One region of the Streptomyces sp. NPDC001093 genome, then DNA from elsewhere that is predicted to be linked to it. Evidence: riboswitches for the same ligand, from Rfam matches in the RefSeq annotation. Region 1 holds a riboswitch; each other region holds the start of a gene.
What was found. A riboswitch is a leader RNA that binds a small molecule or an ion and turns the genes downstream of it on or off. The one in region 1 is predicted to bind cyclic di-AMP.
Positions count from the first base shown of each region.

Region 2: it holds a riboswitch for cyclic di-AMP, as region 1 does, so the genes downstream of both, ABT288_RS36765 (transglycosylase SLT domain-containing protein) here and ABT288_RS00040 (M23 family metallopeptidase) in region 1, are expected to answer to the same signal.
Region 3: it holds a riboswitch for cyclic di-AMP, as region 1 does, so the genes downstream of both, ABT288_RS16275 (M23 family metallopeptidase) here and ABT288_RS00040 (M23 family metallopeptidase) in region 1, are expected to answer to the same signal.

Region 1 covers NZ_JBEPBF010000001.1:3,377-13,179, forward strand. The annotation lists gene lhgD (L-2-hydroxyglutarate dehydrogenase) at 1-735, shown strand, start outside; gene trmB (tRNA (guanosine(46)-N7)-methyltransferase TrmB) at 807-1,631, shown strand; gene ABT288_RS00030 (PrsW family intramembrane metalloprotease) at 1,674-2,999, shown strand; gene ABT288_RS00035 (aldo/keto reductase) at 3,090-4,034, opposite strand; gene ABT288_RS00040 (M23 family metallopeptidase) at 4,105-5,130, opposite strand; cyclic di-AMP (ydaO/yuaA leader) riboswitch at 5,140-5,284, opposite strand; tRNA gene ABT288_RS00045 (tRNA-Met) at 5,570-5,643, shown strand; gene ABT288_RS00050 (dihydrofolate reductase family protein) at 5,723-6,856, opposite strand; gene ABT288_RS00055 (MarR family winged helix-turn-helix transcriptional regulator) at 6,919-7,428, shown strand; gene ABT288_RS00060 (GTP cyclohydrolase II) at 7,544-8,176, shown strand; gene ABT288_RS00065 (response regulator transcription factor) at 8,215-8,859, opposite strand; gene ABT288_RS00070 (sensor histidine kinase) at 8,823-9,803, opposite strand, start outside.
Region 2 covers NZ_JBEPBF010000107.1:19,023-28,825, forward strand. The annotation lists gene fahA (fumarylacetoacetase) at 159-1,376, opposite strand; gene ABT288_RS36750 (carboxylate--amine ligase) at 1,682-2,926, shown strand; gene ABT288_RS36755 (FAD-dependent oxidoreductase) at 2,974-4,176, shown strand; gene ABT288_RS36760 (HAD family hydrolase) at 4,314-5,126, shown strand; gene ABT288_RS36765 (transglycosylase SLT domain-containing protein) at 5,309-5,800, opposite strand; cyclic di-AMP (ydaO/yuaA leader) riboswitch at 5,806-5,988, opposite strand; gene ABT288_RS36770 (polyprenyl synthetase family protein) at 6,554-7,564, shown strand; gene ABT288_RS36775 (LolA family protein) at 8,105-9,319, shown strand; gene ABT288_RS36780 (ABC transporter ATP-binding protein) at 9,390-9,803, shown strand, end outside.
Region 3 covers NZ_JBEPBF010000027.1:24,631-34,433, forward strand. The annotation lists gene ABT288_RS16260 (DNA gyrase/topoisomerase IV subunit A) at 1-177, opposite strand, end outside; gene ABT288_RS16265 (M16 family metallopeptidase) at 436-1,830, shown strand; gene ABT288_RS16270 (M16 family metallopeptidase) at 1,827-3,215, shown strand; cyclic di-AMP (ydaO/yuaA leader) riboswitch at 3,454-3,616, shown strand; gene ABT288_RS16275 (M23 family metallopeptidase) at 3,629-4,372, shown strand; gene ABT288_RS16280 (GntR family transcriptional regulator) at 4,572-5,258, shown strand; gene ABT288_RS16285 (HPr family phosphocarrier protein) at 5,404-5,685, opposite strand; gene ABT288_RS16290 (bifunctional acetate--CoA ligase family protein/GNAT family N-acetyltransferase) at 5,864-8,701, shown strand; gene ABT288_RS16295 (hypothetical protein) at 8,715-9,128, shown strand; gene ABT288_RS16300 (DUF5998 family protein) at 9,139-9,726, shown strand; gene ABT288_RS16305 (alkaline phosphatase family protein) at 9,726-9,803, shown strand, end outside.

The DNA.
Region 1 (9,803 bases):
CAGCTGGCGCGGGCCTCCGGGGCCGAGATCCGCTACGGCGCCCGGGTCGTACGGATCGACCGGCGGCCGGAGCGGGGCGTGGCCGTGCTCACCTCGGGCGGAGACGTCGTACGCGCGCGCGTCCTGGTGAACTGCGCCGGGCTGTACTGCGACGAGATCGCGCGGCTGACCGGGGACGAGCCCCCGGTGCGGATCGTGCCGTTCCGCGGGGAGTACTACGAGCTGGCGCGGCCGGAGCTGGTGCGCGGCCTGGTGTATCCGGTGCCGGACCCCGCCTTCCCGTTCCTCGGGGTCCATCTGACCCGGGGCATCGACGGCGGCGTGCACATCGGCCCCAACGCGGTGCCGGCCCTGGCCCGGGAGGGGTACGGCTGGGGGGTCCTACGGCCCCGGGAGCTGGCCGGGACCGTGGCATGGCCGGGGTCGTGGGCGATCGCCCGGCGGCACTGGAGATACGGCGCGGGGGAGCTGCACCGCTCGCTGTCGAAGGGGGCGTTCCTGGAGGCGGTGCGCAGACTGCTGCCCGGGGCGGAGGCGGACGACCTGGTGCGGGCCCCTGCCGGGGTGCGGGCGCAGGCGGTGTTGCGCGACGGGACGCTGGTGGACGACTTCCTCATCCGAGAAGGGAGCCGGGCGGTGCATGTTCTCAACGCGCCGTCCCCCGCAGCGACCGCCTCTCTGCCGATCGGTCGGGAGGTCGGGCGGCGGGTGCTGTCCATGCTCGGGGCGCTGTAGTGGCCGTACCAGGGGGCTCGCCCCCGGCCCCCGTCCGCCCCCTGGTGGAGCGCCGTAAAATCGGAAGCACTGTGTCTGACTTCCTCAACGCCCCCGAAGCCCCCTCGCCGGCCCCCCACCCCCCCGGCGCGTCCATCCGGCATACCCGGGCCAAGGGGGAGCCGCGGTTTCCGGACGGTCCCAGGGCGGACCCCGCCGGGTCGCACTTCGAGCGGCGGATCCGGAGTTTCCAGCCGCGGCGCAGCCGGGTGACCTCCGGGCAGGCGGACGCGCTGCAGCGGCTGTGGCCCACGTGGGGGCTGGACATCGACGGACAGCGGGTCATCGACCTCCCCGAGCTGTTCGGGAACGACGGGCCCGTCGTCCTGGAGATCGGCTTCGGGATGGGCGAGGCCACCGCGCGGATGGCGGCGGCCGACCCGGACACCAACATCCTCGCCGTCGACGTGCACACCCCAGGTCAGGGCAATCTGCTGGCTCTCGCCGACCGCAACGGGCTGTCCAACGTCCGTGTGGGCAACGGGGACGCGATCATCCTGCTCCGGGAGATGCTCGCCCCCGACGCGCTCGACGGGCTGCGCGTGTACTTCCCGGACCCCTGGCCCAAGAAGCGGCACCACAAGCGGCGGCTCATCCAGCCCGAGTTCCTGACCCTCGCCGCGACCCGGCTGAAGCCCGGCGCGCTCGTGCACTGCGCGACCGACTGGGAGCCGTACGCCGAGCAGATGCTCGAGGTGCTCACCGCGCACCCCGACTTCGAGAACACGCAGGCGCGCGGCGGTTTCGCAGCACGCCCCGAGTTCCGGCCGCTGACCCGTTTCGAGGGGCAGGGACTGGACAAGGGACACGTGGTGAACGATCTGCTCTTTCGTCGCGTACCCCACCAGGACCGATAATCCGCTCCAGCCCCTCGTCCCGTCACCGTTAGGGTCGATGCCGTGGCCACCAGTCCTCCGTTTCCGACGTATCCGCCGGGTCCCCACGGCCCCGTGCCGTTCCGCCATCCGCACTGGTGGCAGCGCAGGTGGGTGCGGTACGGGGCACTGATCACACTGCTCGCGCTGTCCGGGCTCGTCATCCTGGCGCTGGTGCGCAGACAGACCGGTACCGAGGGGTTTCTCGTCGGGCTCGGTCTCGCCGTGCTGCCCGTGCCGTGGCTCATAGCGGCATTCCGGTGGCTGGACCGGGTCGAGCCCGGCCCCTGGCGGAACCTGCTCTTCGCGTTCGCCTGGGGGGCCTGCGCGGCGGCGCTGATAGCCATCGTCGCCAACAGCTTCGCGACGAAATGGATAGCCACCGCCACGGCCGATCCGGCCAGTGCGAACACCCTGGGCGCCACCGTGATCGCGCCCATCGTGGAGGAGTCCGCCAAGGCCGCGGCCGTGCTGCTGGTCTTTCTCTTCCGCAGACGTCACTTCACCGGGATCGTCGACGGGGTGGTGATAGCGGGCATCACCGCCACCGGGTTCGCGTTCACCGAGAACATCCTCTACCTGGGTACGGCCTTCGGGGCCGACCAGCTCAGCGGCGGCCGCGGCATCCCCTCCGTCACCGCCGCCACCTTCTTCGTGCGCATCGTGATGTCCCCGTTCGCGCACCCCCTGTTCACCACCATGACCGGCCTCGGCTTCGGCATCGCCGCGCTCTCCGCCGAGCGGCAGCGCGCCCGGCGGGCGCTGCTGCCGGTCTGCGGTCTGCTGCTCGCGATGAGCATGCACGCCTTCTGGAACGGCTCCTCCACCTTCGGCGAGTTCGGCTTCTTCGCCGTCTACGGCGGATTCATGGTGCCCGTGTTCGGGCTGCTGACCTGGCTCGCGATCTGGACGCGGCAGCGGGAACTGCGCACCGTGCGCGAGGAGTTGCCGGCGTATGTGCTGGCCGGGTGGCTGGGGCCGGCCGAGCCGTTCGCGCTCGGGTCGATGCGGGCCCGGCGGACGGCCCGTGACTACGCCCGGCACCACGGCGGCAAGCCGGTGGCGCGGGAGGTGGCGCGCTACGAGACGGACGCCACCTCGCTCGCGTTCCTGCGGCGCCGGGGGCGTCAGGGGAAGGCCGGGGCCGACTTCGTCGTACGGGAGCGGGAGCTGCTGGACGAGCTGTGGAAGCGGAGGAACGCGGCACGGCCGGCGCTGGAGTATGCGGCGCGGATGGCTCCACCGGTTCGGCCGATGTACGCGGCGCCGGTGCCGATGCCCACGGCGTATCGGCCGGGGTACGGCAGTCCGGCGGCGCCCTACTCTGCTTACAACCCGTATCAGTCGTGACCGATCGGGTGGCGGAGGGTATGGCACCGCCGGAATCCGCCGTCGTGGCCGAGCGCCGTTGCGGCGGAGGAATCAAGCCGGCGGGAGGGCTCAGGCAGACGCTGCCGTCAGCCGCGCCAGCTCCTCCTCCGTCAGCTTCAGGTCCGCCACGGCCAGGAGGGCCGGGAGCTGGGCCGGCGTGCGGGCCGAGGCGATCGGGGCCGTGATCGTCGGCTGGGCCGCCAGCCAGGCGAGGGCGACCGTGGCGACGGGGGCGTCGTGGGCGCCGGCGATCTCGTCCAGGGCCGCGAGGACCTTCTGGCCGCGCTCGGTCTCCGCGTACTCCTGGGCCCGGCCCGCGCGGGCGCTGTCGACCTTGGTGCCGGGGCGGTACTTGCCGGTCAGGAAGCCTGCGGCGAGGGAGAAGTACGGCACGGCGGACAGGCCCTCCTTGGCGGCCAGGTCCTGCAGCGGGCCCTCGTAGGTGTCGCGGGAGACGAGGTTGTAGTGGGGCTGGAGGGCGACGTAGCGGGCCAGACCCTCGCGGTCGGAGACCTCGAGCGAGGCCTTGAGGCGCTCGGGGCTGATGTTGGAGGCGGCGATGTGGCGGACCTTGCCCGCCTTCACCAGCTCGTCCAGCGCGCCGATGATCTCCTCGACCGGGATCTCGGGCTTGTCGAAGTGGGTGTAGTAGAGGTCGATGTAGTCGGTGTCCAGGCGGCGCAGGGAGGCGTCGGCGGCGGCCTTGATGTTGGCGGCGGACAGGCCCTGGAACTCGGGGTGCTGGCTGACCTTGGTGGCGATGACGACGCGGTCGCGGTTGCCGCGGGCCTTGACCCACTTGCCGATGATCGTCTCGGACTCGCCGCCCCGGTGGCCCTCGATCCACGCCGTGTAGGAGTCGGCGGTGTCGATGAAGTTGCCGCCGACCGCCGTGTAGGCGTCGAGGACGGCGAAGGAGGTGTCCTCGTCGGCGGTCCAGCCGAAGACGTTGCCGCCGAGGCAGAGCGGGAAGACCTGGAGGTCGGAGGAGCCGAGTGTGCGCAGAGAGGTCATGCTCTGTGCCAACGCCGGCGGTGGATGACCGCATTCCACCACCGGCGTCAGGATCGCCCGAACGGAGGCGTCAGGGGGTGAGGCCCTTGTCCCGCAGCCACGGCGCCGGGTCGATGGCGGTCGCCTGGCCGTTCGGGTGGACCTCCAGGTGCAGGTGCGGGCCGGTGACGTTGCCGGTGGCGCCGACGCGGCCGATGACCTGGCCGGTGGAGACCTTCTGCCCGACGGAGACGTTGATCGAGGACTGGTGGCAGAACCACAGCTCGGTGCCGTCGTCCAGGGTGATGACGGTGCGGTAGCCGTAGGCGCCCGCCCAGCCGGCCTGGGTGACCGTGCCGCTGTGGACGGCCTTGATGAGGGTGCCGGTGGGGGCGGCGAAGTCGAGGCCGGTGTGGTAGCCGGAGGACCACATCGCGCCGGGCTGCCCGAAGGTTCCGGTGATCGTGTACGAGACGACCGGCAGCGTGTACTCCTTGGCCAGCTCGGCCAGCCGCTTGGCCTCGGCGGCCTGCTTGGCGTCGGCCTCCGCCTTCGCCTTGGCGTCGGCGGCCTCGGCGGCGGCGGCCTGCTCCGCCTTGGCGGCCGCGGCGGCGGTCTGCTTGTCGGCCGCGGCGATCGCGGCGACGGTGGCCTTGCTGTCGGCCTTGTTCTGCTGCTGCTCGGCCTGGGCCATGATCCGGTTGCGCAGGGCCTCGCCGGCGTTGCCGCCGCCGGCGCTGTCGGTGGTCACACCGACCTTGCTGAGGCCGGTGGCGGTGGCCTGGGGCGTGTCGGAGGAGCCGCCGAAGATGTGCTCGACGGAGTTCAGGTCCGGCAGGGATATGGAGACCGGCGGCTTGCCGGTGTTGGCGCTGGCCATGCCGCCCGCGCCGACCGCGGCCATCACGCCGACGCCGAGGACGGTGGAGCTGCGCGCGAAGCCGCCGCGCTGCTTGGCGACGCGGTGCCGGCCACGGACCGGGGAGACGGAGTCCTCGGTGGGGTTCCACTCCTCCCAGGGCCCCTCCTCGGCGCGGTAGGCGCCGTAGCCGAAGGTCTCCGGCTGGGCTTGCGGGGGCACGAACGGGGCTTCTGGGGCGGGCCGGTTGGACGCCACTCGGGCGTACTCCTTTCCTTCCTCCGCCTACCGGGTTAGCTGACGGGTTCGGAGCAGGAAGGTCTCCTACGCGCGTATACCGGCCGGTATCCGCGCGATTCACCCCAAGGTGGTGGTTCCCCGGCTCCCTTGCGGGATTAGGCGCGTGCGCACGGAGCCGCCTCTTGTGGCGGCTGGGACGACCGCGCTGCGTTATCGAACGTTAATAGACCTGCGAGTCACTTTCCAAGCCGTTCGGCTTGATCATTAACCTTTTCCGAGCGGGACTTACCGGCCAGGAGTGCGGCAAATGGGGCGAGTTGGCCGCCGCTCAGGAGTCTCGGCGTTTTTGATGGTGACTCAGATGTTATGCGGAGGGCGTCCGTCCGGTCACTGTGGGTGAAGACGATCAGGTGGCGCCGGGCGGCACACCGGGTGGTGTACAGTAGAGACACAACGACGCGGGGTGGAGCAGCTCGGTAGCTCGCTGGGCTCATAACCCAGAGGTCGCAGGTTCAAATCCTGTCCCCGCTACTGAAGGCTCAGGGCCGGAATCCATGGGATTCCGGCCCTGAGTGCTTTCCGCCCCTGTACGGGACGGGCCGGGGCGGGCTCACCCCAGCAGATGCCCGTTCGGCGCCTTGGCGGGGCCCTCCAGCTCGGGCAGGACGACCACCTCCGCGCCCGCCTTCGCCAGGACGCCGCTCCCGTCGGCCGCGTCCACGAACGTGTCCGGCTCCCGCCAGGCCGTGACCACCCTGCGCACCCCCGCCCGAAGGATCAGCTCGGCACAGGGCGCGGGCCGCGAGGCCCGCCGGGCGCAGGGCTCCAGGCTGCTGTACACCGTGGCGCCGGCCAGCCGCGGATCCGCCGGGTCGAGCTTGGCGAGGGCGGCCTCCTCCGCATGGACCACTGGGTCGTCTCCCTCGCGCGAGTGACCCCGCGCGAGCTCCGTACCGTCGGCCGCGACCACCACCGCCCCCACACTGAACGCGGTCCGCGAGGGCGGACACAGCGCGGCCAGCTCGCAGGCGGTGCGCAGCCAGTGACGGTCGGCGGCGGTGGCGACGGCACCCGTGCCGGGGGCCGTGGGCTCGTAGCGCATGAGAACAACGTCCTCGATCCGGCGGGTCTCGGTCAGGCGCAGCCGGCCGGCCTGGTAGCCGCCGGGGCCGAACAGGCGGGGCGCGGCCGGGTCGCCGACGAACAGCGGCGCGAGGACCAGCTGGAGCTCGTCGGCGAGCCCCAGCTGGAGCAGCTGGGTGTGGACCGTGCCGCCGCCCTCGACCATCAGCCGTCCGACCCCGCGCACGTCGTGCAGGTGGGACAGCAGGGCCCGCCAGTCGAGGCCGGGGCCGAGCGGGACGACGTCGGCGGTGCCGCCGACGCGGCGGACGGCCCGCTCGGCGCCCTCGTCGGTCGTGTAGACGAGTTTGTCGCCGCCGGTGTGCCAGAAGTTGGCATCGGGGTCGAGGTCGCCGGTGGCGGTGACGGTCACCTTCAGCGGGTACTCCGGCCGGCCCGCCCGCACCCGCGCCGCGCGGCGCTCGGCGGAGTTGACCAGCAGTCGCGGGTTGTCGGCGCGGATCGTGCCGGCGCCGATCAGGATGGCGTCGACGGAGGCCCGTACCGCGTCGACCCGGTCGAAGTCGGCCGGGCTGGACAGCAGGAGCCGGTCGGGGCCGGTGTCGTCCAGGTAGCCGTCGAGAGAGACGGCGGCGGACAGCAGCACGTACGGGTACGACATCGGCGCGGTCTCCCTGCGAGGCGAGTCTTGGTTCAAGTTTGAAACAAACTTACACTGGCGGCATGACGACCCGCTGGCTCAGCCCCGAGGAGCAGCGCGCCTGGCGCGCGTACATGGCCGCGACGCACCTTCTGGAGGACGCGATCGACCGACAGCTCCAGCAGGACGCCGGCATGCCGCACCTGTTCTACTCCGTGCTGGCCAACCTGTCCGAGGCGCCCGACCGGCGGCTGCGGATGACCGACCTCGCCGAGTCGCTGAAGATCACGCGCAGCAGGCTGACGTACGCGGTGACCCGCCTTGAGCGGGACGGGCTGGTACGGCGGGAGGACTGCCGATGGGACAAGCGCAGCAGCATCGCCGTACTGACGGACGAGGGGATGGCCGCACTGGAGCGCACGGCGCCCGGGCATGTCGAGACCGTGCGCGCCACCCTGTTCGACCGGCTCACTCCGGAGCAGGTGCGGCAGCTGGAGGAGATCTGCACGGGGATCGCGCGCGGGCTGCAGGGCGGCGACGCCGAGTCCGGGACGGAGGACGTGCCCTGGCGGCGCCGTTCGTCCTGTTCGTGATTCCCGCCGTTCGTGATTCCTGATTGCTTTAAGTTTGAAACATGGGGTAGGGTCCGTGCGAAGCGCTGCTTCAAATCTGAAGCACCTGCACCTGTCCGCACCCGGAGGGACCCGCATGCCCGACATCCCCGCCGCCACGCCGCGCGCCCGCGTCCGGGTACCGCTGCGCTTCCACGACGGCTACGGCGTCGACGCCGAACTCGTCACCTTCCACGGCCTGGCCGACGGCCAGGAGCATGTCGCCGTCGTCCTCGGCGACCCCGCCCCCGGCACCGTCCCACTGGTGCGCCTGCACTCCGAGTGCCTGACCGGCGACGTCTTCGGTTCGGCCCGCTGCGACTGCGGACCCCAGCTGCGCGAGGCGGTCGAGCGCATCGCCGACCGCGGCGGAGTCCTGCTCTACCTCCGCCAGGAGGGCCGCGGCATCGGCCTCTACAACAAGCTCGACGCCTACGCCCTCCAGGACCAGGGCCTCGACACCTACGAGGCGAACGCCGCGCTCGGCCTGCCGGAGGACGCCCGCGACTACACGGCCGCCGCGCAGATGCTCGCCGCCCTCGGCATCGGGGAGCTGGACCTGCTGTCCAACAACCCCGACAAGGCCGAGCAGTTGCGGGAACTGGACGTGGTCGTACGGGACCGGGTGCCGACCGGTGTCTTCACCACCGCCCACAACGTCCGCTACCTGCGCGCGAAGGTCCTCCAGACCCGGCACACGCTGCCGCTCGCGGAACTGAGCGTGAGCTGAGCCCGGCGGGTCGGCCGGACCACGACCGATCACCGCACTCAGCGGTTGAGGTACGCCAGCACGGCGAGGACGCGCCGGTTGTCGTCGTCGGAGGGCTGCAGGCCGAGCCGCGTGAAGATCGAGGCCGTGTGCTTGGACACCGATCGCTCGGTGATCACCAGGTGCTGGGCGATGGCAGCGTTGGAACGCCCCTCCGCCATCAGCGCGAGCACCTCCCGCTCGCGCGGGCTCAGTGCGGCCACGGCGCCGTCCGCGGAGTTGTGGGCCAGCAGACGGGCGATCACCTCGGGATCCATCGCGGTGCCGCCCGCCGCCACGCGTCGCACCGCGTCGATGAACTGGGCGCCGTCCATCACCCGGTCCTTCAGCAGGTACCCCGTGCCGCCCTGTCCGGCGGCCAGCAACTCGCGGGCGTAGAGCTGCTCGACGTACTGGGAGAGGACCAGGACCGGAAGCCCGGGGGTGAGCCGCCGGGCCTCCAGTGCGGCGCGCAGGCCCTCGTCGGTGAAGGTCGGTGGCAGTCGTACGTCCACGATCGCCGCCTGGGGGCTCTCCGCCGCCACCGCGGCCAGCAGGTCGGGGCCGTTGTCCACGGCCGCCGCCACCTCGAATCCGTGTGCCTCCAGCAGGCGCGTCAGGCCGTCCCTCAGGAGGAAGAGGTCTTCGGCGATGACAACGCGCACGGGATCTCCATGTTCACGATGGTCGGACCGCCGGGCGGGCTGCTGACGGCGAGTACTCCGTCGAAGGCGGCGAGGCGGCGCTCGACACCGTGCAGCCCCGTGCCGGCCGCGGGATCGGCCCCACCCCGGCCGTCGTCGGTGACGGTGATCCGCAGCGTACCCGTGGCCGCACCGCCGTCATGGCCGATCTCGATCCATATCTGCCGGGCCTCCGCGTGCTTGGTCACATTGGCCAGCAGTTCGCTCACCGTGAAGTAGGCCGCCGACTCCACCGGAGCGGGCGCCCGGCCCGGCAGGTCCGAGGTGAAGTGCAGCCGGTACGGCAGGTCGAGGGCGAGTGCGTGCACCGCGTCGGCCAGGCCCCGGTCGGCCAGTACCGGCGGGTGGATGCCCCGGATCAGGTCACGCAGTTCCGCCAGCGCCCGCGCCGAGGACTCCTTGACCTCGGCCAGCATGCTCCGCGCCGCCTCGGGGTCGGTGGCCAGCAGGTGTTCCGCCGTGTCCAGGGCCATACCCATGGCCACCAGCCGGGCCTGCGCGCCGTCGTGCAGATCGCGCTCGATCCGGCGCATCTCGGCCGCCCCGGCGTCGAGGGTGTCGGACCGGGTCTGCGCCAGGTGGCCGACGCGCTGCGCCAGTTCCTCCTGCCGGCTGGGACCCAGCAGATGGCGGGCCGACCTGCCGTACGCCGCCATCAGCCGGGGCGCGGCCCACAGCACGAGCGGCAGCAACGTCACCAACGCCGTCGTCACCGTGAGGAGTACCAGGAACACATGCACGTTGGGGGGCTGCAGCGAGGCGGAACCGAGGAACGTGCCGAGCAGCTGCGCCGCGACGTAGACGGGGAGGGCGACCAGCGCGGCGAGGACACAGCCCACGCCCCCGGTGAAGGAGGTCCACAGCAGGTCCCGCCAGGTCGCCGGGTCGGTCAGGATCCACCGTGT
Region 2 (9,803 bases), on a different contig from region 1:
CGCAGGATGGGGAGGCCCTACGCCTCCCGGTCCCGCAGAGCCTGCCGCACCGCCTCCAGGAGTCCACGATGCTCGCTCCGGCGGACTCGTCGATCTCCTGCTACGAGGCGCCGGTCACCCCGGCGCCCCTTGTCCGACGCCGCGCGCCGCGGCGCCGCTCAGCCCGCCACGACGCGTCCGCTGACCTCCCCCAGTCCGACCCGGCGTCCGTCCGCGCCGGGGGCCCAGGCCGACAGGGTCACCACGTCGCCGTCCTCCAGGAAGGCCCGCTTGCCCTCGGGGAGTTCGAGAGGGTCGCGGCCGTTCCAGGTCAGCTCCAGCAGCGAGCCGCGCTGACGCTCCTCGGGGCCGCTCACCGTGCCCGAGCCGTACAGGTCGCCGGTGCGCAGCGAGGCGCCGTTCACCGTCATGTGGGCGAGCTGCTGGGCGGCGGTCCAGTACATGGTCGAAAAAGGCGGCTCGGAGACCACGTGGCCGTTGATGGCGATGGAAATCCGCAGGTCGTAGCCGCCGGGCTCGATGCCGGGTGCCGAGTCGTCCAGGTAGGGCAGCAGCGGGTGCGTGCGCTCCGGAGGCGCCACGCGCGCGTGCTCCAGCGCGTCCAGCGGGGTGATCCACGCCGACACCGAGGTCGCGAAGGACTTGCCGAGGAAGGGGCCGAGGGGGACGTACTCCCAGGCCTGGATGTCCCGTGCGGACCAGTCGTTCAGAAGGCACAGCCCGAAGACGTGCTCGCGGAAGTGGCCGAGCGCGACCGGTCGGCCCAGTCCGGACGGCACGCCCACGACGAAGCCGACCTCGGCCTCGATGTCCAGCCGGACCGACGGGCCGAAGACGGGTGCCGGGTCGGCCGGGGCCTTGCGCTGCCCGGACGGCCGTACGACGTCCGTGCCGGAGACGACGACCGTGCCGGAGCGGCCGTGGTAACCGATCGGGAGGTGCTTCCAGTTGGGGGTGAGGGAGTCCTCGGCGTCCGGGCGGAAGATCTGGCCGACGTTGCGGGCGTGGTTCTCCGAGGCGTAGAAGTCGACGTAGTCCGCCACCTCGAAGGGCAGGTGCAGGGTCACCTCGGACAGGGGGTGGAACAGCGGCTCGACGGCCTCGCGGTGTGCGGGGTCCGTGATCCAGGCCGTGATGGCGCGCCGTACCTCCGTCCAGGCCGGGCGGCCGGCGGCCAGCAGTGCGTTGAGGGTGGGCCGCGCGAGCAGCGTGTGGTGCGGCGAGCCGAGGGCGGCCGCCGCGGCGCCCGCGTCGAGGACCTGGTCCCCGAGCCGGACACCGACCCTCCGCTCCGTGCTGCCGGAGGGCGAGAACACGCCATAGGGAAGGTTGTGCGGGCCGAAGGGGTCGCCCTCGGGGACGTCGAAGGGGGGCATGGGGTGCTGCCTCACTCTCATCCGGGCCGTGCATGGCGCTCGTTCCATGTGGTCGCGCCACACGTTACGGCCGTGATGCGTGTCTTGGGCAGAGCCTCCTGCGACACCCGTCACGGTGTCCGAAACGTGTGTGTCGCAGGGCCTTCGAAAGGTTGCCCGCATCCTGGCTAAAGAGTTCGCAATGTCCGAATAGGCCTTGTCGGAGGCGGCAATTCCGGCTTAGCGTCCTTTGGGGACACGGACGGGGTGGGTCCGTTCCGTTGGGGGGACACGTGGGGGGACCCGTGGCCGGAGACACCGTCGGTGTGCCGTTCGAGGCGGACCGGGACGTACCAGGGCTGATCGTCAAGTTCGGCGACTATCCGCTGCACCATGGCGGTGTCGGCGCGATCCGCAGCCTGGGTCGGCTCGGCGTGCCCATGTACGCCATCACCGAGGACGCCTACACGCCCGCGGCCTCCTCCCGCTATCTGAAGAAGGCCTTCGTGTGGCCGACGACCGGCGCGGAGGACGCGGGCCGCCTGGTCGAGGGCCTGCTGCGCATCGGCCGCCGCATCGGCCGCCCCGCCGTCCTCGTCCCGACCGACGAGGAGGCCGCCGTACTGATCGCCGAGCACCAGGACGAGCTGGCCGGTTCCTTTCTCTTCCCGCGCGTCGACCCCGCGCTGCCGCGTCGGCTCGCCAGCAAGCAGGGCTTGCACGAACTGTGCCTGGAACACGGCATCGCGACCCCCGCGTCGGCGTTCCCGGAGTCGTACGAGGACATCGTCGCCTTCGCGGACTCGGCCCGCTTTCCGGTGGTGGCCAAGAACCGGGAGGCGTTCGTCCGGCGCAAACAGCCCGCCGTCAACGGCACCACGCGGATCGCCACCCGTGAGGGCCTGCTCACCCTCGCGCGTGACTGGGGCGAACGGCCGGGGGTGATCCTCCAGGAGTACCTGCCGCGCGAGGAGGCCGAGGACTGGATCGTGCACGCCTGCTTCGACCAGGACGCAAGCCCGCTCGCGCTGTTCACCGGTGTCAAGGTCCGCTCGTGGCCGCCGCACGCCGGCATGACGGCGAACGCGTACGTCGTCGACAACCCGGAACTCACCGACCTCGCCGCGCGTTTCATCAAACAGATCGGCTACAGCGGCATCATCGACCTCGACCTGCGCTTCGACCGGCGCGACGGACAGTACAAGCTCCTCGACTTCAACCCGCGCACGGGCGCCCAGTTCCGGCTGTTCGAGAACGAGTCGGGCGTGGACGTCGTACGCGCCATGCACCTGAACCTGACCGGCCGCCCCGTTCCGGAGGGGGAACAGCGCGCCGGCCACCGCTACATCGTGGAGAACATCGACCTCCCCGCCCTCCTCGCCTACCGCCGCAGCGGCTATACGACGCCGCACGCGCCGGCGAAGGCGAGCGGGACGGAGCTGGCCTGGCTCGCGGGTGACGACCCGCTGCCGTTCCTCACGATGCTCGCCCGCTTCGTGCGCCCGGGCGCGAAGCACCTCTATCAGCTGTGGCGGACCAATCGCCGCGGCAGCGGCACCTCCACGAAGTAGGCAAAGCCACACAAAGAGTGGCGCACCATGTCCTGGGGAGGGACTTCGTGACTCGACCGGTTGCAGTCATCGGGGCCGGGCCGTTCGGCCTGTCCACCGCCGCCCATCTGCGGGCGCGCGGCATCCCCGTCCGCGTCTTCGGCGACCCCATGGTCAGCTGGAGCGACCACATGCCCGAGGGCATGCTCCTGAAGTCCACGCCCGCCGCCTCGAACTTCGACTGCCCGCAGCCCGGCCACACCCTCGCCGACTACTGCGACGCGGCCGGGATCAGGCGCCTGGTGGCCGACGAGGACATCATCCCGGTGGATACGTTCATCGCCTACGGTGAGTGGTTCCAGCAGAAGCTGGTCCCCGACCTGGAGCGGGTGCGGGTCGTCTCCGTGGACCGCGACAAGAGCGGCTGCTTCGAGCTGAAGCTGGACTCGGGGGAGATGTTCACCGCGCGCGCGGTCGTCGTCGCCACCGGTCTGGCGGGCCTCGCGCACCTGCCCGCGGAGCTCGCGGGAGCCGCGGCCGACGGGCCGGCGGCCACCGGCCCGGTCTCGCACAGCTCCCAGCATCACGATTTGCGCCGTTTCGCCGGCAAGGAGCTCATCGTGGTCGGCTCCGGCCAGTCCGCGCTGGAGACGGCGGCGCTCGCCGCCGAGGCGGGGGCACGCGTGCGTGTCGTCGCGCGCGGCCGCGGCCGGGTCGCCTTCGGCGCGCCGCCCTGGGAGCAGCCGAAGCTGCGCCCCGAGTCCCCGTTCGGCCGCGCCTGGTCGCTCTGGGCGTTCAGTTACTACCCGCACCCCTACCGCTATCTGCCCGAGGCCACCCGCCACTTCCTGGTCCGCCGCGTGCTCGGACCGCTCGGCGCCTGGTGGCTGCGCGAGCGCTTCGAGAGCGCGGTGCAGGTGCAGGACGTGGCGCGAGTGGTGAGCACCGAGGCACCGGACGGCAGCCCCGTCCTCACCGTCCGCACCCACGGCGGGCACATCGAGCGGCTCACCGCCGACCACGTCATCGCCGCTACCGGCTACCGTGTCGACGTCGCGGCGATGGACTTCCTCGGCCATGAGCTGCGCACCCGGCTCGCGGTGAGCCGCGGCACACCGAAGCTCGGCCCCGGCTTCGTCTCGTCCGTTCCCGGCCTGTACTTCACCGGCCTGCCGGCGGCATCGTCGTACGGCCCGGTGATGCGCTTCGTCTGCGGCACGGAGTTCGCCTCCCCACGCCTGGCGAAACACGTGGCGTCGGCCCACGGCTGAGGCCGCCGGCCGCGCCTGAGCCCCCCGTCAACAATCATCAACGAGGAGCCGGTCGGCACTACTTGGGGTGGACCAGTACGTAAGTGCGCAGGACGACAAGGTGAGTCGGCGGGGCCCGGTATCCGTATTCTCTGATCATGGCAGCCACCCCCGCATACGCACTGATCGCCACCGACCTGGACGGAACGCTGCTGCGCGGCGACGACACCGTCTCCGACCGGTCGCTCGCCGCGCTCGCGCGGGTGGCGCGGGCCGGCGCCCGGCACCTGGTGGTGACGGGCCGCCCGGCCCCGCGGGTACGGCCGCTGCTGGCACGCCTCGGCTGTACGGGGCTCGCGGTGTGCGGGCAGGGCGCACAGGTCTACGACGCCGGGACCGGCCGCCTGCTGTGGTCGGTCCGGCTGGACCGGGAGCTGGCCGAGACCGCGCTCGGCAAGATCGAGGCCGAGGTGGGGCAGGTGTACGCGGCCGTCGACCAGGACGGGGTCGAGGGGCTCACGCTCATCGAGCCCGGCTACCGGATGCCGCACCCGACCCTGCCCGCGGTCCGGGTCGGCCGGCGCGACGACCTGTGGTGCGCGCCGATCAGCAAGGTGCTGCTGCGCCACGCCGGACTGTCCGACGACGAGTTGGCGGCCATCGCACGCGCGGTGGTGGGCTCGCTGGCCACGGTCACCATGTCCGGGCCGGGGACCGTGGAGCTCCAGCCGTCCGGGGTGACCAAGGCGACCGGTCTCGCGCTGGCCGCCGAGCGGCTCGGGATCGCGGCGGAGGAGGCGCTGGCGTTCGGCGACATGCCCAACGACATCCCGATGTTCGACTGGGCCGGACACGGAGTCGCCATGGCCAACGCGCACCCCGAACTCAAGGCGGCGGCCGACGAGATCACCCTGTCGAACGAGCAGGACGGCATCGCGGTCGTCCTCGAAAGACTGTTCCCGACCGACTGACCGGCACATCAGTACAGGACCGTGCCCAGCGCCCCGGCCCGCCCTGTACATGACCGTCCTCGGTGCACGGGTGTCCCAGGTGCACGGCCGTCCCCGGAAGAGTGACGGCCGCCCGGCGCGTGCCCCTCCGTCAGGTGTGGGCACACGCCGGGCGGCCGATTCCGCGCCGGTCGGCGGGACCGTCAGTACGCGCTGAACACGTTGTCGATCGACCCGTACCGGGCGGCGGCGTAGTTGCAGGCCGCGGTGATGTTGGCGACCGGGTCGTAGGGGTCGAAGGAGGTGCCGGCCACGTGGTACGCGTTGAAGGTCGGGTCGATCACCTGGAGCAGACCCTTGGACGGGATGCCCGCGGCGGCGTTGGAGTCCCAGAGGTTGATGGCGCGCGGGTTGCCGGAGGACTCCCGCATGACGTTGCGGTAAATGCCGTTGTAGGTGCCCGGGATGCCCTTCTGGGCCATGATCGCGAGGGACTCGCGGATCCAGCCGTCGAGGTTGTTGGGGTACCCGGCGACGGTGGTGGCGGCGGTCTTGGTGGTCGTGCCGGTGGCCGCGGAGGCGCTGGTGGCGCCGACGAGCGACACAGCGAGGACGGCGGCACCGGTGCCGGCGACGGCGAAGGCACGGGCGAGGCGGGTGGTGCGGGTGCGGCGGGGCTGAGCGGCAGCGGGCATGAAGGAAGTCCTCTCCGGCGCCTGCGAGGTGAGCTGTCGGGTTCGGGCGGGGAGGTGCCCGGCCTTGCCTTCGTGCGAAGACAGGGCTTCACCCCTAGCCGTTCCGGTGCGGCGTGTGCCGTCCGGTCCGGCGGACTTACCTGGGTCCCCCGCTCCTGCCGTACGAATGAGTTCGTCGATGGGTTACGCGGGCGGCGGCAGGATTCGGCGTCCGCCCGACGGCCGGAACGTATGCGAGAGCACATGTCGGGAACAAGTACTCGATTCACACAACGCACCATTTGACCTTGGTCTGTGCCGTTTGGGGTACTTGATCCTTTGCGTTTGCCAACCCTCAACTCGCCGACAGGGGAAGGGGAGAGGAGGCCTGACGGCTCCACGGCGCCGAAGGTCGTGCGTGACTCAACTCACGAAATAACAAAGTATTTCAAATCAGACATAGGGGATTTGGGTGGGTCGGGCGGGTGGTGGTGGAACCCGCGACGCGGCGCCTGTCGTTGTCCGGGGCGTAGGTATTACTCCGCTCGCCTCCTCGGCTCGCGACAAACCGTGCCTGTTCCTGTTAAGTCGATGAATGTCCGCTCATATCACTTGATCAAAAACATACTGGTCGTGATCCGATACCGCCCAGCCTGGACCGGTGGGCGCTATCGGTGATCGAAACAGGACCGGATACGCTGACTTGAGTGATGGCAGCGACCTATCGACAAACCGTGTAATCGCCAGCAGACACCAGCAGACAGGAGACCCCTCGTGACCGTCGTCGGGCCGTTCGGGCTGAGCGTGCGGGACCAGGCTCTGGAAGCCGATGTCCAGGCCGGATTGGCGGCTGTCGAGGAAGGCTTGCTCGAGGCCACCAAGAGTGAGGTCCCGTTCATCACGGAGGCCGCGCAGCACCTCGTACGAGCCGGCGGGAAGCGGTTCCGGCCGCTGCTCGTGATGCTCGCGGCCCAGTTCGGCGACCCCTACGCGCCGGGCATCGTGCCGTCGGCCGTCGTCGTGGAGCTGACCCATCTGGCCACGCTGTACCACGACGACGTCATGGACGAGGCGGCCGTGCGGCGCGGCGTGGCCAGCGCCAACACCCGCTGGGGCAACTCCGTCGCGGTCCTCACCGGCGACTTCCTCTTCGCCCGCGCCTCCCAGATCCTCGCCGACCTGGGCCCCGAGGCGGTCCGGGTGCAGGCCCTCGCCTTCGAGCGGCTGGTCACGGGCCAGATCCTGGAGACCGCCGGCCCCTCCGACGGCCGCGACCCGGTCGAGCACTACCTGGACGTGCTCGGAGGCAAGACGGGCTCGCTGGTGGCGGTCTCCTGCCGGTTCGGCGCGATGATGTCCGGCGCCGACGAGACCGTCGTGGACGTGCTCACCCAGTACGGCGAGCGGCTCGGGGTCGCCTTCCAGCTCGCCGACGACGTCCTGGACATCGCCTCCGACTCCCACGAGTCCGGCAAGACCCCGGGCACCGACCTGCGCGAGGGCATCCCGACCCTGCCCGTGCTCCGGCTGCGCGAACGCGCCGCCCGCCTCGGTCTGCCCGAGGACATCGCGCTGTGCGACCTGCTCGACTCCGACCTCAGCGACGACGCCCGGCACGCCGAGGCGCTGGCCGCGCTGCGCGCCCACCCCGCGCTGGAGCAGGCCCGCCGCGACACCGTCCGGTACGCGGAGGAGGCCCGCGCCGCGCTGGCGCCGCTGCGGGAGTGCGACGCCAAGGCCGCGCTGCTGGAGCTGTGCGACGCGGTGGTGCACCGCGCCGGCTGACCCGGCCGCCCGCCACGCCACGCCTCTGGTTGTACGACCGGCACGCCTCCGGCTGTGCGCCGCGCCGCGTGTCGGCCGTACGTCACGGCCCGCCGCCTGCGCCGTCTGCCGCACCGCGCTTCCGGCCGTACTCCACGGCCCGCCCCGCCGCCCGCCGCGCCGCGATTCCGGCCGTGCGGATCCGGCGCGCTTCGGCCGTGCGTCGCGCGCCTTCGGCCGTGCGACCGGCCCGGATCCGTCCATCCGTACGGCCCTGCGCCATCGGTACGACCGTCCGGCCCGTGCATCCGTACGCCCCCTGCGCGCCCGTAAAGCCCCGTCCGTTCCGGTGAGACCCCTACGGGTCGGCGGAGTCGCGGCCCCCGCGTGTCATACCGCAGGCGTACGCGGAGTTGGCTCCGAGGTCTGACGCTTCCTCATGGCTGATTTGGTGAGATGGAAGCCACGGAAATCACCACTCCTCACCGATTCGGGTGAGAATGGCGGCTCTGGTGGACCAGCGTGACAACAGCCGCCGCCGACGACGGAGGTAAGGCACACATGGCACCGTACGAATCCGACGACGCAGTGGACGCCGCGCGAGTGGACGCCGCGCGTGACGAGGAGCGGCAGGCCGGGCGCCGCAGGGCCGCCCGTTACGCGGTCCCGGTCGCCGTGGTGGGGGTCGCGGCGGCCACGATCGGTCTGGTCCCGGCGCTCGCCGCCTCCGGCGACCCCGACCTGCCCAGGATCACCGCGCAGCAGCTCATCGAGAAGATCGCCAAGTCGGACGTGCAGCAACTGTCCGGCACCGTGCGGATCGACACCGACCTCGGCCTGCCCAACCTCGGCGGCCTGGCGAACAACCTGTCCTCCGCCGCCGGCAAGGGCTCCGGCGACGGCTCCTCCGCCGATCCGCAGTCCCAGCTCACCTCGCTGGTCTCCGGCACGCACACGCTGCGCGTGGCCGCCGACGGCCCCGAGAAGCAGAAGCTGTCGCTGCTGGAGAGCGGCTCCGAGTACAGCCTCATCCACAACGGCAAGAACATGTGGGGCTACGACAGCAAGACCAACGAGGTGTACCACGGCATCTCGGCCGACTCCGGCAAGGAGCACAGGGCCGAGCCCCCGGCCACGCCGAAGGACTTCGCCGACCAGGCGCTGAAGTCGGTGGACGGCACCACGTCCGTCACCGTCGACGGCACCGAGCGGGTCGCCGGGCGCGACGCCTACAAGCTGCTGATCAAGCCCAGGCAGTCCGGCACCACGGTCGGCGCCATCAGCATCGCCGTCGACGCGAAGACGGGTACGCCGCTGAAGTTCACGCTGACGCCGAAGAGCGGCGGCGCCGCCGTCCTCGACGTGGGCTTCACCCAGGTCTCCTTCGCGAGGCCGGCCGCGTCCACCTTCGACTTCGCCCCGCCCAGGGGTGCGAAGGTGACGGAGGAGAAGAAGGACTCCGCGGCTCGCAAGCACGCGCCTGAGTCCGGTGGGGACTTCGCCAAGGGCATGAACGGCGCCGAGGTCCTCGGCAAGGGCTGGACGTCCATCGCCACCTTCGACACCGGCGCCAAGGGCGGCCTGCCGACCGGCTCCCGGGGCGGTGACCTCGGCGGCTTCCTCGGCTCGCTGGGCGACAAGGTCTCGGGCAAGTTCGGCAAGGGCACGGTCTTCTCCACCCGCCTGGTCAACGCCCTGATCACCGACGACGGCAAGGTGTACGCCGGCGCGGTGACCAAGGACGCCCTGGTGAAGGCGGCGAACGCGGGAAAGTGAGCCCTTCCGGGCACTACGGACCGTGACCGTACGTTCACCCTTCACGGAGGCACGAACCGAGGGGGAGCCGATGGACGGAACGTCCGCCACGGAGCGGGAGGCGGGAAACGCGGGGAAGCGTGCCCCGGGGCAGGTGGAGGACGCGGGGAAGCCTGCCCCGGGGCCCGCGGAGGCGAGCGTCATCGCCACCCGCGGCCTCACCAAGCGCTACCGCGGCGGACAGCTCGCCGTCGACGGCCTCGACCTGACCGTCCCGGCGGGCAGCGTCTTCGGCTTCCTCGGTCCGAACGGCTCGGGAAAGACCACCACCATCCGCATGCTGATGGGCCTGATCGAGCCCACGGCCGGCACGGCCCGCGTGCTGGGCCGCCCGATGCCCCGGGCGGCCCGGTCCGTCCTCCCGCAGGTCGGCGCGCTCATCGAGGGCCCCGCGCTGTACGGCTTCCTCTCCGGCCGGGACAACCTGCTGCGCTACGACGCCGCC
Region 3 (9,803 bases), on a different contig from region 1:
GATCCGGCGGTGCACCGGCTTGAGGCCGTCACGGGCGTCCGGCAGGGCGCGCGAGTAGATGACCGAGTACGCGTACTCGAGGTAGGAGCCACGCATCTCGTCCACGACGTCGATGTCGAGGATCCTCTCCTCGAACGAATCGTCGGGCGGCGGGGTCTTCGTGCTGCGGCGGGCCATCGCTGCCGGCTCCTTGCTGAAGCGATTGACTGATCTGACGCGGACCATTGTGGACCGCGGCACTGACAACCCGTACCACGACCCGGTCCCGGGAGGTTTCCCAGCATCCCCGGGCGGGTCCGGCCAGGGCCGCGGGATCCGCTGTGGGCGTACGTCCCGCCGGAACTTCGTCGAGGTCCCGCACGGTTTGCATACAGTGGCAGGAACGGCAGGAAAACCGCGGTTTCCACAACCGCCTCCGCTCGCGAAGGGATGTACATGCCCATGGGTCACACGACCACAGCCGAGGCAGGCTCCGGGGGCCTGACAGCGACCGAGCACCGCCTGGCCAACGGTCTGCGCGTGGTGCTCTCCGAGGACCACCTGACCCCGGTCGCGGCGGTCTGCCTCTGGTACGACGTCGGCTCCCGCCACGAAGTCAAGGGGCGTACCGGCCTGGCTCACCTTTTCGAGCACCTGATGTTCCAGGGCTCGGCGCAGGTCAAGGGCAACGGTCACTTCGAGCTCGTGCAGGGCGCCGGAGGCTCGCTCAACGGCACCACCAGCTTCGAGCGCACCAACTACTTCGAGACCATGCCCGCCCACCAGCTGGAGCTCGCCCTCTGGCTGGAGGCCGACCGCATGGGCTCGCTGCTCGCCGCCCTGGACGACGAGTCCATGGAGAACCAGCGGGACGTCGTCAAGAACGAGCGCCGTCAGCGCTACGACAACGTGCCCTACGGCACCGCCTTCGAGAAGCTGACCGGCCTGTCGTACCCGGAGGGCCACCCCTACCACCACACGCCGATCGGCTCGATGGCGGACCTGGACGCGGCCACCCTGGAGGACGCCCGCCAGTTCTTCCGCACCTACTACGCGCCGAACAACGCGGTGCTCTCCGTGGTCGGCGACATCGATCCCCGGCAGACCCTCGCCTGGATCGAGAAGTACTTCGGGTCGATCCCCTCCCACGACGGCAAGCCCGCCCCCCGCGACGGCTCCCTGCCGGAGGTCATCGGCGAGCAGAAGCGCGAGGTCGTCGTCGAGGAGGTCCCGGCGCGCGCCCTGATGGCCGCCTACCGCCTCCCGCACGACGGCACGCGCGCGTGCGACGCCGCCGACCTCGCCCTGACCGTCCTCGGCGGCGGCGAGTCCTCCCGCCTCTACAACCGGCTCGTGCGCCGCGACCGCACGGCCGTCGCGGCCGGCTTCGGCCTGCTGCGGCTCGCCGGCGCGCCCTCCATGGGCTGGCTGGACGTGAAGACCTCCGGTGACGTCGAGGTGCCGGTCATCGAGACCGCCATCGACGAGGAGCTGGCCCGGTTCGCCGAGGAGGGCCCCACGCCCGAGGAAATGGAGCGCGCCCAGGCCCAGTTGGAGCGCGAGTGGCTGGACCGGCTCGGCACGGTCGCCGGCCGCGCCGACGAACTGTGCCGGTACGCCGTCCTGTTCGGTGACCCGCAGCTCGCCCTCACCGCCGTCAAGCGCGTCCTGGAGGTGACCCCCGAGGAGGTCCAGGCGGTCGCCCAGGCCCGCCTGCGCCCCGACAACCGCGCGGTTCTGGTCTACGAGCCGAAGTCCCCGGAGAAGGCCCCGGACGCCGACGTCCCCGAGGACCCGGAGCAGGAAGCCACCGTAGAGGCCGGTAACGAGAACGAGGAGACGGCCAAGTGACCCAGCTCGCCACCATGGACTTCCACCCCCAGCCGCAGCCCGGCGAGGCCAAGCCGTGGGCGTTCCCGGCGCCCGAGCGCAGCGCGCTCGACAACGGCCTGACCGTGCTGCGCTGCCACCGCCCCGGCCAGCAGGTCGTCGCCGTCGAGGTGCTGCTCGACGCGCCCCTGGACGCCGAGCCGGCCGGTCTGGACGGCGTCGCCACGATCATGGCGCGGGCCTTCTCCGAGGGCACCGACAAGCACTCCGCCGAGGAGTTCGCCGCCGAGCTGGAGCGCGCGGGCGCCACGCTCGACGCGCACGCCGACCACCCCGGCGTCCGGCTCAGCCTGGAGGTCCCGGCCTCCCGCCTGGCCAAGGGCCTCGGCCTGCTCGCCGACGCGCTGCGCGCGCCCGCGTTCGCCGACAGCGAGGTGGAGCGGCTGGTCCGCAACCGCCTGGACGAGATCCCGCACGAGCTGGCCAACCCCTCCCGCAGGGCCGCGAAGGAGCTCTCCAAGGAGCTGTTCCCGGTGGCCGCGCGCATGTCGCGCCCGCGCCAGGGCACCGAGGAGACGGTCGAGAAGATCGACGCCGCCGCCGTACGCGCCTTCCACGGCCGGCACGTACGCCCGGCCACCGCCACCGCGGTCGTCGTCGGCGACCTCACCGGCGTCGACCTGGACGCGCTGCTCCTCGACACCCTGGGCGCCTGGACGGGCACCCCGGGCGAGCCGCGGCCCGTGCCGCCGGTGACCGCCGACGACACCGGACGCGTGGTCATCGTGGACCGGCCCGGCGCCGTGCAGACGCAGTTGCTCATCGGCCGCGTCGGCCCCGACCGGCACGACCGTGTGTGGCCCGCCCAGGTGCTCGGCACCTACTGCCTCGGCGGCACCCTCACCTCCCGCCTGGACCGCGTCCTGCGCGAGGAGAAGGGCTACACCTACGGTGTGCGCGCGTTCGGCCAGGTCCTCAGGTCCGCGCCGGACGGCACGGGCGCGTCGATGCTCGCCATCAGCGGCTCCGTGGACACCCCCAACACCGGCCCGGCGCTGGAGGACCTGTGGAAGGTGCTGCGCACCCTCGCCGCGGACGGGCTGACCGACGCCGAGCGGGACGTGGCGGTGCAGAACCTCGTCGGGGTGGCGCCGCTGAAGTACGAGACCGCGGCCGCCGTCGCGAGCACGCTGGCCGACCAGGTCGAGCAGTACCTGCCCGACGACTTCCAGGCGACGCTGTATCAGCAGCTGGCCGCGACGGGCACGGTGGAGGCCACGGCGGCCGTCGTGAACGCCTTCCCGGTGGACCGTCTGGTGACCGTCCTCGTCGGTGACGCCGCCCAGATCAAGGCACCGGTGGAGGCGCTGGGGATCGGTGAAGTGACCGTGGTGGCGGCCGAGTAGTCCCCGTAGGGACGGCTGCTGAGTGACGGCACACGCGCGTGGGGCCCTGACGACCGACTCGTCGTCAGGGCCCCTGCTGTTCCACTCCCTTCTCCAGATGCCCGATTTGAGACGGAGGTTGCCTGTCTGCCCTGTGGGATGCGCTACAAAGGCCCGGATCGGTTTGGGGTTCGAAGCAGGCTTCCGTAGCGTCGTCCGGGCTGTTCGTCGGTAGGCAGTGCGCCGCACCCGCGGCACCGGACAGCCATCGCCGAGTCCCCGTACGGCGCGAGCCAGGGGAGCCGGGGACCCACGCAGTCCCTGGGGTGAATCGGGCGCCCGCGCCAGCGCGAGGGAGTCCGTAGGAGACCTTCCTGCTCCGAACCCGTCAGCTAACCCGGTAGGCGAGAGGGAAGGAAAGGACCAGCCACTCCATGGCGTTCATGTGCGCCACCGGGAAGCACCGCAAGCCCGGCCGGGTCAAGCGCACCACCGCTCAGGCGGCAGGCGTCGCGGCCCTCACCACCACCGGTGTCATCGGCACCCTCGCCGCCTCCCCGGCGCTCGCCGCCGAGAACACGGTGGAGCAGACCGGCCTCACGCCCGTCCTCGCCGTGAGCGACGACGTCGCCGAGCACATCGACGCACAGGCCACCGCGCAGCAGCGGGCCGCCGAGCAGAAGGCGGCCGAGGAGGCCGCGGCCAGGAAGGCGAAGGAGGAGCGCGAGGCCAGGGCCCGCGCCGCCCGGGAGGCCGAGCGCGAGCGCCTGAACGCCTTCGTCGCCCCGATAGCCGACTCCTACGTCTCCACCGGCTACCAGGCCAGCAGCTCCCTGTGGTCCTCCGGCCGCCACACGGGCATAGACTTCCACGCCGCCAGTGGCACCCCGGTCCACGCGGTCGGCTCCGGCACGGTCGTCTCCACCGGCTGGGGCGGCGCGTACGGCAACCAGATCGTGATCAGGATGGCCGACGGCATGTACACCCAGTACGGCCATCTGTCGTCCATCGGCGTCTCGGTGGGCCAGCAGGTCACCCCGGGCCGGCAGATCGGCCTGTCCGGCGCGACCGGCAACACCACGGGCCCGCACCTGCACTTCGAGGCCCGTACGACCCCCGACTACGGCTCGGACGTCGACCCCGTCGCCTACCTCCGCAAGCACGGCGTGAACGTCTGACGCCTCGTCGCACTGCATGCGAAGCCCCGGCTCACCGAGCCGGGGCTTTCGCCGTCTTTTCACGGGCGCCACCCGATCCGCTGACCAAAAAATATCCATGGATTCCGGCCCGCCGTCGGAAATTCCGGCTCATTGGAATAGAGTCACGGAACAGGCGTCCATCGTCGACGTTTCACGGGGATTAAGGCGGAGGTCGGTCATGCGTATTCCGGCGCACTCGGTGTGCACGGCCATCCGGGACGACATCGTCGCGGGTGTCTACGAGCGCGGCGGCCGGCTGACCGAGGAAGTCCTGGCCCGCCGCTACGGCGTCTCGCGCGTCCCCGTCCGCGAGGCTCTGCGCACCCTGGAGGCCGAGGGCTTCGTGGTGACCCGCCGGCACGCGGGCGCGTGCGTGGCCGAGCCGACCGAGCAGGAGGCCGCCGACCTGCTGGAGATGCGCCTGCTGCTGGAGCCGCTCGGGGCCGCCCGGGCCGCGCAGCGGCGCACCGAGGCCCATCTGAAGGTGCTGCGTGGCCTCGTCAGGCTGGGCCAGGAGCGGGCCCGCAGCGGCAACAGCGGCGACCTGCGCTCGCTGGGCGGCTGGTTCCACGAGACGCTCGCCCAGGCCTCGGGCAGCCCCTCGCTGACGGCGATGCTCAGCCAGCTGCGGCACAAGATCTCCTGGATGTACGCGGTGGAGGCGCCGTCGAGCCCGGTGGAGTACTGGGCGGAGCACGGCGCCATCGTCGACGCGGTGGCGCGCGGCGACGGCGAGCGCGCGCGGGCGGTCACGGCGCTGCACACCGAGCGCGCGACCGCCGCGCACCGGCTGCGTTTTTCCGGGGGCGCCGAGCGTGTGAGGACTTCGCAACATGCCGTAAACATGTCGGGCCTTCGGCATTAACACGGGCGCCGTATACAAAGAAGAGGTATTCGGTCGCGAAGTATTTCCGCTGCCTCAATTCCGGTGTGCGCGCAATGAGCCCGGAAACACAGAGCCGCGCCGCCCGAAAAGGCGGCGCGGCTCCGCTGTATCAGTGCGCTGGTGTTCAGACCGTCTCGGGCAGTTCCTCGAGGCCCTCGGAGACCAGCTTGGCCAGACGGTCCAGGGCGGCGTCGGCGCCCTCGGCGTCGGAGGCGAGGACGATCTCCTCGCCGCCCTGGGCGCCCAGGCCCAGGACAGCCAGCATGGAGGCCGCGTTGACGGGGTTGCCGTCAGCCTTGGCGATCGTCACCGGGACGCCTGCGGCCGTGGCGGCTCGGACGAAGATGGAGGCGGGACGGGCGTGGAGGCCCTCGGCCCAGCCGACGTTGACGCGGCGCTCAGCCATGTGTTGCTGCCCTTCAGTCTTCAGGGTTGTCTAGACCAGTTTCCCATATCGCGAAGCGTGCCCGGAGCGGACCTTCGTCCGCTCCGCCGTGGCGCCGGAACCGCGGCCTCGGTTCCGGCTTCCGTCCTCCACAGACTGCCCCGCGCCGTTGTCGGACGCGAGCCGTACTCTGGGGCCCATGCAGACCTCGGCGGACCGGCAGGACCGGCACCAATACCCCGCCCACTGGGAGGCGGACGTGGTGCTGCGCGACGGGGGTACCGCGCGCATCAGGCCCATCACCGTTGATGACGCCGACCGCCTGGTCAGCTTCTACGAGCAGGTCTCGGACGAGTCGAAGTACTACCGCTTCTTCGCGCCGTACCCCAGGCTCTCCGCCAAGGACGTCCACCGCTTCACGCACCACGACTTTGTGGACCGGGTGGGACTCGCGGCCACCATCGGCGGCGAGTTCATCGCCACCGTACGCTACGACCGCATCGGCGCGGACGGCATGCCCGCCTCCGCCCCCGCCGACGAGGCCGAGGTCGCCTTCCTGGTGCAGGACGCCCACCAGGGCCGCGGGGTCGCCTCCGCGCTGCTGGAGCACATCGCGGCGGTCGCCCGCGAGCGCGGCATCCGTCGCTTCGCCGCCGAGGTGCTGCCCGCCAACACCAAGATGATCAAGGTATTCACGGACGCCGGCTACACCCAGCAGCGCAGCTTCGAGGACGGCGTCGTCCGCCTGGAGTTCGACCTCGAACCCACCGACCGCTCCCTCGCCGTGCAGCGCGCGCGGGAGCAGCGCGCCGAGGCCCGCTCGGTACGGCGGCTGCTCATGCCCGGCTCGGTCGCGGTCGTCGGCGTCGGCCGCGCCCCCGGCGGCGTCGGCCGCAGCGTCCTCGGCAACATCCGGGACGTCGGCTACGGCGGCCGGCTGCACGCCGTGAACAAGGCCTTCCCCGAGGACCTGGAGAAGGTCGACGGCGTGCCGGCGCACCGGCGCGTGCGGGACATCGGCGGTCCGGTGGACCTCGCCGTGGTCGCCGTACCGGCCGAGCACGTGCCCGCCGTCGTCACCGAGTGCGGGGAACACGGGGTGCAAGGGCTCGTCGTGCTCTCCGCCGGGTACGCCGAGAGCGGGCCCGAGGGGCGCGAGCGGCAGCGGGCCCTCGTCCAGCAGGCACGCGCGTACGGCATGCGGCTCATCGGCCCGAACGCCTTCGGGATCATCAACACCGCGCCGGACGTGCGCCTCAACGCCTCCCTCGCCCCGGAGATGCCCCGGCCCGGCCGCATCGGGATGTTCGCCCAGTCCGGCGCCATCGGCATCGCCCTGCTGTCCCGGCTGCACCGGCGCGGGGGAGGGGTCACCGGGGTCACCGGCGTGTCCACCTTCGTGTCCGCCGGCAACCGCGCGGACGTCTCCGGCAACGACGTCCTCCAGTACTGGTACGACGACCCCGAGACCGACGTCGCCCTCATGTACCTGGAGTCCATCGGCAACCCGCGCAAGTTCACCCGCCTCGCGCGCCGGACGGCGGCGGCCAAGCCGCTGGTCGTGGTGCAGGGCGTCGGTTCCGCGCCGCAGGGGCACACGGTGCGGGCCACCCGGCTGCCGCACGCCACCGTCTCCGCCCTGCTGCGGCAGGCCGGGGTGATCCGGGTCGACACGATCACCGAGCTGGTCGACGCGGGGCTGCTGCTCGCCCGGCAGCCGCTGCCGGCGGGGCCGAGGGTGGCGATCCTGGGGAACTCCGAGTCACTGGGGGTGCTGACGTACGACCGGTGCGTGGCGGAGGGCCTGCGGCCCTCGCGTCCGCTGGACCTGACGACCGGGGCGACGGCGGAGGACTTCCACCGGGCGCTGGGCGCCGCGCTGGCCGACGAGACCTGCGACTCCGTCGTGGTGACGGCGATCCCCGCGATCGGGGAAGCCTCGCCGGGGGAGGCGGAGCTGGCCGAGGCGCTGAGGTCGGCCGCGGCTGCCGTTCCGGGGAAGCCGGTGCTGGTGGTGCATGTGGAGCTCGGGGGGCTCGCGGAGGCGTTGTCGGCCGCGGCGAGCACCGCACCACAGGCCGCTGACACGGCACCCGGCGCGGAGGGCGGTGCCCCCCCGTTCCGCCGCCCTGTGGAACGACCGCCCACCGCGCCGACGGTCCCTCCGGAAGGCACCCACCTCATCCCCGCCTATCCCGCAGCCGAGCGGGCCGTTCGCGCCCTCGCCGAAGCGGTCCGGTACGGGCAGTGGCGGCGGGAGGCCATGGACCCCGGGAAGGTACCGGAGTACGACGACATCGACGAGAAGGGGGCCGCGCGGCTGATCGGTGAGCTGCTCGCGCGCGGGGAAGGGCTCACCATCCCCGACGCGGAGACCTGCGGCCTGCTCGGCACGTACGGCATCCCCGTGCGGCGCGCGCTGCCCGCGCCCACCCCGGACGCCGCCGCCGAGGCCGCCCGAGCCCTCGGCTACCCGGTCGCCCTCAAGGCCACCGCCCCGCATCTGAGGCACCGCGCCGACCTGGGCGGCGTACGCCTCGACCTGGCGGACGAGGAGCAACTGCGCCGGGCGTACGCCGAGTTGACCGAGCTGTTCGGCGAGCCGGAGGGGCTGCGGCCGGTGGTGCAGGGCATGGCACCGCGCGGCGTCGACACCGTCGTACGAGCCGTGATCGACCCGGCGGCCGGGGCCGTGCTGTCGTTCGGGCTCGCCGGGGCCGCCTCCCAGCTGCTCGGGGACATGGCGCACCGGCTGATCCCGGTCACCGACCGGGAGGCGACCTCGCTGGTGCGGTCGATCCGTACGGCACCGCTGCTGTTCGGCTGGCGCGGCTCCACGCCCGTCGACACCCCGGCGCTGGAGGAGCTGCTGCTGCGGGTGTCCCGGCTGGTCGACGATCATCCGGAGGTGGTCGCCGTCACCCTGGAACCGGTCGTCGTCGCCCCGCACGGGGTGAGCGTCCTCGGCGCCACGGTACGGCTCGCGCCGCCACCGGCCCGCGACGACCTGGGCCCGCGCACGATGCCGGCCTACTGATCAGGGGGACCGCATGGACATCGCCGGCCGCCCGCTGCCCGAGGGCAGCTGGTGGGACTGGAAAGTGATCGTCCGGCACGGCGGGCAGCTGCGGCTGGCCGCCGGGTACGACCTCACCTACCACCACGGCCTGGAGATCGTTTTCACCGCCCCGGGCTTCGTCGCGTGTCCCTCCGCCTTCCAGGACCCCGTCTTCCGTGAGCCCACCGCCGACGAGACGGCACGGCTGCGGGGAGCACTGGGCGAAACGCTGCCCGTCGTGGTCGCGTTCGAGGCGGACGGCGGCGGGCCCGAACCCGTCTCCTGCCTGATCGCCGCGGAGGGGCTGGACATCCTGCCGGGGCTCGTCCAGCGGCGCCCACGCGCGCGTGCGCAGGCCGACCCCGGTCTCCGCGACTGGCCCGGACCCCCCTTGCCCACGGATTAGGATGGACGCCATGGCCAAGACCAGTACGACGACCCAGGGGCTGCGCTCGGCGATCGAGCGCAGCGGCTACTACCCGGCCCTCGTGGCCGAGGCGGTGGAGGCCGCTGTGGGCGGCGAGCCCATCCGGTCGTACCTGGTCCACCAGGAGACCACCTTCGATCAGAACGAGGTGCGGCGGCATGTGACCGTGCTCGTTCTCACCGGCAACCGCTTCATCGTCAGCCACACCGACGAGCAGGCCGCCGACAGCACCTCCCCGACGCCGTACGCCACCACCTCCACCGAGTCCGTGAAGCTGGGCCGGATCTCGTCGGTCGTGGTCAGCCGGGTGGTCGCGAATCCCGAGCAGTACGCGCCGGGCACCCTGCCCCGCGAGGTCGTGCTGACCATCGGCTGGGGCGCGGTCAGCCGCATCGACCTGGAGCCCGCAGCCTGCGGCGACCCCAACTGCGACGCCGACCACGGCTACACCGGCAACTCCACGGCGGACGACCTCAGCCTGCGCGTCAGCGAGGCCGGGGACGGCCCGGAGACGGTGCGCCAGGCGCTCGCCTTCGCACAGGCCATCTCGGAGGCGACCGCGGACATCGCCCGCTGATGTCCGCGCTCTCCGCCTGGGACCACCCGGAACCCCTCGCCCTGGACACCGCGCCGCTGCCCGAGTACGGCACCGGC